Regions from separate parts of the Endozoicomonas sp. PH6C genome, predicted to be linked through region 4. Evidence: predicted binding sites of a transcription regulator. Region 4 holds the regulator's gene; each other region holds the start of a gene.

Region 1 (2,204 bases), 1.8 Mb from region 4:
CAATCGCCAAAGCCCCTGAACCGGAAGCCGTACTGCTCGCGAAACTGTTTCAGTACCCTGCGTATCGCCTTGTAGGGTTGACCATGGAAGTAATGGGTATTCTTGTCAGTATCAGACGACTGAAAGTAGTGAGCCGGGATGGTGGTAATCATTCCGTTTTCGGTAATAAATGGATGATCCAGAGCCATCTCCAGTTGCAGAGGCAGTACCTCACTGAGGGTTTTGCTGGTATTGAAAACAACCGGAATATTTTGCTCTCTCAACTGGTCCAAAGCGGGTTTTGCCGCCGCCCAGCTGTAGCTATCATGATCCAGCAAGGTACCATCGAGGTCGGAAAATATGACCAGCTTCGTCATCGCCTTTTTGCTGTTGAACATCGACTCAAACTCTGTCCAGACGTTTTTGGTAGATGGTATTGGTGGCCTCGACAAAACCACTGACACTGCCACAGTCAAAGCGCTCACCTTCAAACTTGCAGGCAATAACACAGCCCTGTCTGGCCTGAGTCAGAATGGCGTCAGTCAGCTGCACTTCTCCGTTTATTCCGGGTTCAGTGTTCTCAATAATGTCGAAAATATCCGGTGTCAGGACATAACGTCCAATCACTGCCAGATTACTGGGCGCTTCTGAGGGGGCTGGTTTTTCCACCATATCGGTCACACGGATCAGGTTATCGCTCAGAGCTTCACCGGCAATCACACCGTATTTATCGACTTCGGATTCGGGCACTTCCTGAACAGCCACAATGGTGCAGCGAAACTGTTTGTAGAGATTGACCAACTGCGACATAACCAACGGACCACTGTCGTTAACACAGAGATCATCGGCCAGCACCACACCAAAAGGCTGATCGCCCATAAGAGTTCGTCCGCAGAGAATGGCATGCCCCAGCCCCTGCATCTGGTTCTGTCGAGTATAGGAAAAAGTACAGGCCGCCATCACTTCTCGAATGGTCGACAGTTTTTCTTCTTTGCCACTGCCAGCGATTTCCGCTTCCAGTTCATAGTTAATATCAAAATGATCCGGAATCGCCCGTTTGTTTCTGCCATTGACAAACCCCAGGTCAGTCAGACCTGCCAGCATGGCTTCTTCTACGCCATATTGAATCAGGGGTTTATCAACAATAGGCAGCATCTCCTTGGGCATGGACTTGGTGGCGGGTAAAAAGCGGGTTCCATACCCCGCAACAGGAAACAGACATTTTTTAATCATATTATTGCTCGTCTTATTGAGAAGTTTTGCATCTCATCAGGCTATAAGCAGAAGTCGTGCCAATTCAGAAAACCACCCGCCGGGCTCAACATCATTTACAATGATTGAAGGTTTTATAAATACGGGAGTGGCATGACTCCTGCTGCAAAGAAGAAAAAGTACTAAAAAAACATTGCCAAAGGGGAAGATGTATCGTGCAAAGTTACCCTAAAGCCTTCCATGAGTTTCATCAGGCCATGACTCAGCTTCTGACACTCCCTTATGGACAGGAAGCGGGCGAGATAGCCGCCAGAATTGTCCGTAGAGTTCAGTATCACCTTCATGAAAACCCTCCCAAAACAGTCACTGGCTGGTCAGAAAAAGATATCTTTCTGATTACCTATGGCGACACCCTCTATGACAACAGTGAACAGCCACCTCTTCAGGTCTTGAAGGGATTTCTTGATGGCTATCTGAACGAGGTTATTAATACCCTTCACATTCTTCCCTACCTTCCCTACAGCTCGGATGATGGCTTTTCTGTGATTGATTACCTGTCGGTCAACGAGCAGCTGGGAAGCTGGCAGGATATCGAAGCCATCGCCAGTGACTATCAGCTTATGTCGGATCTGGTGATTAACCATGTCTCCCGGGAAAGTCTCTGGTTTGCCGACTTTGTCAGTGGTCATCAGCCCGGCCGGGATTACTTTATTGAAGAAGACCCGGAGACTGATCTCAGTGAAGTGACCCGCCCAAGAAACTCCCCCCTGCTGGTGCCTATTCATACAAGGCGAGGGCTGAAACACGTCTGGGCCACCTTCAGTGAAGATCAGATGGATCTGAACTTTAAAAACCCCGATGTGCTGATACAGATGGTAGATGTCCTGCTCTTTTATCTGGCCCGCGGCACCATGGTAGTCAGGTTGGATGCCGTCGCTTTTCTCTGGAAGAAACCGGGCACTCACTGCATAAACCTGCCCGAGACCCATGCCATCGTGAAACTGTTCCGACTG
Region 2 (2,204 bases), 3.0 Mb from region 4:
CAAGGAGATTAATCCGGTCAGGCCAATGGCGTAACGCCAGCCATCTTCTCCACCAAAGAGCAGTGCAATGGTGGGCAGAGACATGGCAGCAGCAGCAGAGCCAAAGTTGCCCCAGCCACCGTAAATACCTTCTGCGGTACCCAATTGGCGAGCGGGGAACCACTCAGATACCAGACGAATGCCGACCACAAAGCCTGCACCAATAGTACCCAGCATAAAGCGGGCTATGGCGGCCTGGGTAAAGTCATCTGCCATGGCATACATAAAACAAGGAATACTGCAGATGGCCAGGAGTCCGGAATAGACTTTTCTGGGACCGTAAACATCAGTGAGCATACCGATGATGACTCGAGCCGGAATAGTGAGGGCTACGTTCAGAATCAGCAGGGTTTTCAGTTCTTCACGAGTCAGGCCCAGAGACTCGGAAATAGCCAGGGCCAGAGGCGCATGGTTAAACCAGACCACAAAGCTAATAAAGAAAGCAATCCAGCTAAGGTGCAGAATCTTGGTCTTCCCGCTAAAAGAAAACAGGTTAAATGAATCGGGGTTGCTCATACATCCTCCTTGTTTAAGAAATTCCCCAAGCAAAAGCAAACATCAGGCCAATATGATAAATGCACCGATTTGACTTGCATTTTTATGCGTATTTAATGAATTTTCTCTTCTATGCAAGAAAGTTCTTTATTTGAGTGCGGGAAGTTTCTGAGAATTTTTATTCTTCTCACCAAAATGGTGCTCTTCAGCTGTTTGATTATTTTTGCGTGCATTATTTTTGTGCGAGCAGCTAAAGTTTCAGGAAAGAATTTCCTGTTTTTATCGTGTTTTGAAAGTGGGCACGGCAGTTGCATAGGCAGAAGAATTAGAAAAGAGGCTGGCTCTAAAGGATGCAGTTGCACCGGCCCAATGCTAGATACTAAAGAGGATGTCTGGGATGATCGGAAAAGAAACCCTGGTGGTTGTCGGTAACGGCATGGTAGGTCACCGCTTTCTGGAGAAACTGGTAGATGCTGGCGGTCTGAAACGCTTCGATGTGGTGGTATTTGGAGAAGAGATCCGTCCTGCCTATGACCGGGTTCATCTCAGTGAATTTTTCACAGGCCGCTCAGCGGATGACCTGTCTATGGTTTCTGAAGGCTTTTATGAGCAGGAAGGCATTAATCTTGTTCTAAATGAAGCTATCACATCAATAAATCGTGAGTCCTGTGAAGTAGTGACAGCCAGTGGCATGACTCAAAAGTACGATCAGCTGGTACTGGCGACAGGTTCCTATCCATTTGTTCCTCCCGTACCCGGGCATGACCGTAAAAACTGTTTTGTCTATCGTACCATCGAAGATCTGGAAGCGATTAAAGAAGCTGCCCGTAACAGTAAGATCGGTGCCGTTGTGGGTGGCGGTCTGTTGGGGCTTGAAGCAGCAAAAGCTCTGAAAGATCTTGGGCTTGAAACCCACGTGGTCGAATTTGCTCCCCGTCTGATGGCTGTTCAGGTGGATGATAGCGGTGGTGCCATGCTCAGACGCAAGATCGAGGGTCTGGGGGTCACGATTCATACCTCCAAAAATACCCGACAGATTGTTGATGGTGAAGGCGCTGTTCACCAGATGCAGTTCGCTGACGGCGAACAACTGAATACCGATATCGTACTGTTTTCAGCCGGTATTCGCCCAAGAGATGAGCTGGCGAAAGCTTCCGGACTGGAGTTGGGTCAGCGAGGCGGTATCGTTATAGATAACGACTGCCGTACATCTGATGAACGTATATTTGCCATTGGTGAGTGTGCACTCTGGAGTGGCCGTATCTTTGGTCTGGTGGCACCGGGCTACCAGATGGGGCAGGTGGTTGTAGATCAGTTGACGGGTAAGGACGGTAATCAGTTTACTGGTGCCGATATGAGCACCAAGCTGAAACTGATGGGTGTTGATGTTGCCAGTATTGGTGATGCCCATGGCAATACCGAAGGTTCCCTGAGCTACCAGCTGATTGATGAAGAGAAAGAAGTTTATAAAAAACTGGTGGTTTCCAGAAATAAGAAAAAGGTTCTGGGAGCTGTATTGATAGGCGATGCTGAAGAGTACGGCAGCCTGTTGCAGATGATGCTGAATGACATGCGTCCCCCGGAAAATCCTGCTGAACTCATTCTGCCTCAGACCGATGGTTCTGCAGCGACAGGTTTGGGCGTGGCTGCTCTGCCAGAAACGGCTCAAA
Region 3 (2,204 bases), 3.5 Mb from region 4:
ACCCATGGTCGCAGCAATAGGCTGACCGGCCAGCATGTGCGCGCCATCGAGCCGTCCATCGATGACGCCATCGAGCAATACTTTCCAGTTTGCCTGAGCTTCTATGGTGACGTACAAGCCTTCATCTTCGAAGTAGCCTTTTTCGTACGCAATGGCTATAGGTGCCATGTCCGTCAGTTTGATAAAACCAAACCTCAGTTCTTCTTTTTCTGGATAACCCAACTCGGCATTTACCTGCATTGACACAAGACCACTGACGCTAATCAGGGCACTCATTGCCACCGACTTAAAGGGTCTGAACCACTTCATTTGTCACTCCAAATATCTCTACTGATAGCTCACTGCCCTGCTACCTAAAGATTTATTATTCTGCACCGCCCCCTGAAATGCCTTTTCGGCTCTGGCTCATACATCGCTCCATCACCTTGTCATCACGCATTTCAGGGGTTCGGTACATCCATGTAAAAAAAAAGGCGCCCACCGCTACCTGGAAATTTTTCCGGATAGCGATGAGCGCCTTTGCTCTCTTTCACAACGTCTTTGTTGCGAATGCCTGCTCCTGCCGCCCTTGGCAGAAACATTTTTTATTGTTGTAGCTGAGTTAAAGCATTCTTCGTGCCAACTAATTTCGGCCTCTAACTCTGATCTTTTTTCAATTTTGTTTCATTGTTATTTCGGTTTGGTGCACGACACTGAAATTGCGCACCAACAACGAGCAATCTTCCGATCATGACGCTTTTTCTTCCAGCATGTTGAAAACATCAATAACATTTCTGGCCACAGCTGCCAGAGTTTTACCGTTATCCATAGCCATCTTTCTTAACTTTTTATAAGCCCGGTCTTCACTGATCCCCTGTCTGGACATCAGCAACCCCTTGGCCTTGTCCAGTAACTTTCGATCTTCCAGACGACTCCGGGTCCGCTCCAGCTCATCTTTCAATGACTGGTATTCCTGAAAACGGGCAACGGCCACATCAATAATGGTTTTGAGGCGCTGAGGCTGCAGATCAGCCACGATATAGGCATTAACGCCGGATCGTGTGGCTTGCTGGACGATGTTGTCAGTGGTTTGCTCTACAAACATTACGACAGGGAGTGGAGAGGTCTTGTTGATCAGAGCCAGCTTTTCCAGAAGTGAGGGGGCAGGCTTATCCAGACCAATCACCAGAATATCGGGCGAGAGGTCGGGCACAAGGGTCAGCAGGTCCTCATTCTGCCCCTGTCGTTTAATGACTTGGTAGCCAAACTCATTCAGTGCCTGGTTTAAAACAGACAGTCGAGCCGAACGGTCTCCAATCAACAACACTGAATCCATAGCCTGTAACACTCTATATCCCTGAAAAGATAACTATTCACAGGCTATTTTTAAGCAAGGGCTGTACCAGAGCATTGAGGAACGGGTTTAGCATTCAGAACCAGCCAGCTGTTCCGGAAACGAAATCGATGCAAATGCCTGATGCCTGACCAATTGGATGTGTCAGACTTCTACCATCCGGAGCTCTTTGGGCATGCTAAAAACAATATTCTCTTGTTCCCCTTCCAGTTCTTCGGGCTCTTCGGCGCCTAATTCAATCAACCGATTGATGACACCTTTTACCAGCACTTCAGGGGCTGAAGCGCCTGCGGTAATGCCCAGACTCTGTTTGCCTTCCAACCATTCAGGCTGAATATCCTGGGCTCCGTCAACAAGATAAGCTGATGCGCCTGTTCTTTCGGCTAATTCTCTAAGGCGGTTGGAGTTAGAACTGTTCACCGAACCTACCACAAAGACTGCATCGCATTCGGATGCCAGAGCCCTCACGGCATCTTGACGATTTTGAGTGGCGTAGCAGATATCGTCTTTGCGCGGCCCATTAATTTCAGGGAACTTGACCCTCAGTGCATCAATCACCCTGGCGGTATCATCCATAGACAGTGTCGTCTGTGTAACATAAGCAAGATGTTTCGGATCTTTCACTATCAGTTTCCGAACATCGTCTTCTGTTTCAACGAGGTACATCTTCCCGCCTTTAGAGTCGTCGTACTGACCCATGGTACCTTCCACCTCAGGGTGTCCATCGTGACCAATCAGAATACACTCCATACTATCCCGGGAGTAACGCACAACTTCCATATGGACTTTTTTGACCAGAGGACAAGAGGCATCAAAGACTTTCAAACCACGACGCGCAGCCTCTGCTTCGACCGCTTTGGAGACACCGTGA
Region 4 (2,204 bases):
ACTTTCCCGAAGCTTCAGATGTGATTATAATCCCAGTGACATGGAGAGTAGCCCAATCAAAATAATGAGCAGACACTGAGATATAACTGTCAGGCGCTGATGGCATCAAATCTGGCACCCTCAGTGCAGACACCGAAGTAAAGGTATACAGTTGCCTATGAAGCCATCCTTACAGCTAAAAATGGGCCAGCAGCTGACCATGACACCTCAGCTGCAGCAGGCCATAAGGCTTCTGCAACTTTCCACTCTGGACCTTCAGCAGGAAATCCAGGAAGTTCTTGAATCCAATCCGATGCTGGAGTCTGAAGAGTCCGTTGAGGAACCACCTGCATCTGGTGATGAAGGGGAACAGCCTGTTGACTTCAATGAAAAAGCAGAACAGCCCCCGGAACCAGAAGAACCCCAGTGGGCTGACAGCATACCCAATGACCTGCCCGTTGACTCCGGATGGGATGATGTCTATTCCAGCCTGCCCGCTGCAACCGATGAAGAACATGATCCTTTTGCCCGCTCCCGGGCCAATGAGTCCCTCCAGGACTATCTGGAATGGCAGTTAAACCTGACTCCCATGACTGACAGAGACAGGCTGATGGGCCTGGCTGTGATCGAAGCCATCAATAATGACGGGTACCTCACTCACTCCCTGGAAGAAATTTATCTCTCGCTACAGGAACAGGTAGAGGAACTGGCGTTTGAAGAACTTCAGGTCATGCAACGACGGATTCTTCACTTTGATCCGGTGGGTTGTGCCAGCGCCAACCTGAAAGAATGTCTCGAAGTTCAACTCAATCAACTGCCACAAGAAACCCACTTCCTGAAAGAAGCACGTCTGCTGATCCAGAATCATCTACAGGCTCTGGGTAGTCGTGACTATGCCCAAATCATGCGGCGTACCCGTCTCAAAGAACATCAACTGAGGGAAGCCCTTAACCTTGTTCAAAGCCTCAACCCGAGGCCCGGATCAGAAATCGGCCAGGCGGACACGGAATACGTCACCCCCGATATTTCGGTCACCAAAGTCAGGGACCGCTGGGCGGTTGAACTGAACTCAGAATCCCTGCCCAGACTTCGCATCAACAACAATTACGCCTCAATGGTGCAACGTGCCAACAACAGTCGTGACAATGTCTTTATGAAGAACCAGCTGCAGGAAGCCCGCTGGTTTCTGAAAAACCTGCAAAGTCGTAACGAAACCTTACTGAAAGTAGCCGGCAAGATTGTTGAATTTCAGAAAGATTTTCTGGAGCAGGGTGAGCAGGCCATGAAGCCCCTGGTGTTGGCAGACATTGCTCAGGCAGTGGATATGCACGAGTCCACTATTTCCAGGGTCACTACACAGAAATACATGCACACTCCAAGAGGCGTGTTTGAGCTGAAATACTTTTTCTCCAGCCATGTCAGCACAGCCACTGGTGGAGAGTGCTCATCAACAGCCATCAGAGCCTTGATTAAAAAACTGGTATCCGATGAAAACCCTAAAAAACCACTGAGTGATAACAAAATCGCCGGCTTGCTGGGGGACCAGGGGATCAAAGTGGCCAGGAGAACCATCGCCAAATATCGTGAATCAATGAATATACCGCCATCGAATGAACGCAAGCAGCTTATCTGAGCCTTCAGCGATTGAGGTAACAAGCCCTTATACCACAAATCGCCCCATAGATTTTTTGTCTCAGAACAGCGCTAACTGTCATTGACAGTGATAGACTTTCAATCAGGGTTGCCCGTACAATCCCGGGGGCAGTCCAATGTCGAGAATCGGGATCAGCAGGAGAGCGTTACATGCAAGTCAACATCAGTGGACATCATGTAGAGGTGACTGAGGCTCTGAAAGATTATGTCACCAAGAAACTCGACCGCCTTGCCGCCCACTTTGATCAGATTACAAACGTTCAGGTCACTCTGAGTGTTGAGAAACTGAAGCACAAAGTGGAAGCGACTCTACATGTTCGTAGGGCGGATATTAATGCAACCGCTGAGGCTGAAGATATGTACGCTGCCATTGATGACATGTCGGACAAACTGGATCGACAACTGGTAAAACACAAAGAGAAAACGCTTGACCGGCTACAGGGTGCCAACGGCCGCCTGTAAGCATCGATCGTTGTATGATTATTGAAAACATTCTAACCCCCGGGCGCACCCTCTGCGATGTGCAGGGGGCCAGCAAAAAGAAAATCCTGGAAATTGTTGCGGAAATCATC

What was found. Region 4 encodes sigma-54, which starts transcription at its own class of promoters, with help from an activator protein. Its sites were predicted from a motif close to TGGCACNNNNNTTGCTNT; they were not measured.
Region 1: the regulator sigma-54 is predicted to act here: its motif matches at 1,341-1,358, upstream of ACOMG9_RS25275 (sugar phosphorylase).
Region 2: the regulator sigma-54 is predicted to act here: its motif matches at 832-849, upstream of nirB (nitrite reductase large subunit NirB).
Region 3: the regulator sigma-54 is predicted to act here: its motif matches at 1,367-1,384, upstream of ACOMG9_RS06655 (ANTAR domain-containing response regulator).

The regions. Positions count from the first base shown of each region.
Region 1 covers NZ_CP185342.1:7,081,007-7,083,210, reverse strand. Annotated here, with positions in the region: gene ACOMG9_RS25285 (HAD-IIB family hydrolase) at 1-356, opposite strand, end outside; gene galU (UTP--glucose-1-phosphate uridylyltransferase GalU) at 382-1,212, opposite strand; gene ACOMG9_RS25275 (sugar phosphorylase) at 1,407-2,204, shown strand, end outside.
Region 2 covers NZ_CP185342.1:2,242,406-2,244,609, forward strand. Annotated here, with positions in the region: gene ACOMG9_RS08670 (NarK family nitrate/nitrite MFS transporter) at 1-555, opposite strand, end outside; gene nirB (nitrite reductase large subunit NirB) at 932-2,204, shown strand, end outside.
Region 3 covers NZ_CP185342.1:1,693,352-1,695,555, reverse strand. Annotated here, with positions in the region: gene ACOMG9_RS06660 (CmpA/NrtA family ABC transporter substrate-binding protein) at 1-276, opposite strand, end outside; gene ACOMG9_RS06655 (ANTAR domain-containing response regulator) at 728-1,315, opposite strand; gene ispH (4-hydroxy-3-methylbut-2-enyl diphosphate reductase) at 1,478-2,204, opposite strand, start outside.
Region 4 covers NZ_CP185342.1:5,236,822-5,239,025, forward strand. Annotated here, with positions in the region: gene ACOMG9_RS19265 (RNA polymerase factor sigma-54) at 158-1,612, shown strand; gene hpf (ribosome hibernation-promoting factor, HPF/YfiA family) at 1,783-2,094, shown strand; gene ACOMG9_RS19275 (PTS sugar transporter subunit IIA) at 2,109-2,204, shown strand, end outside.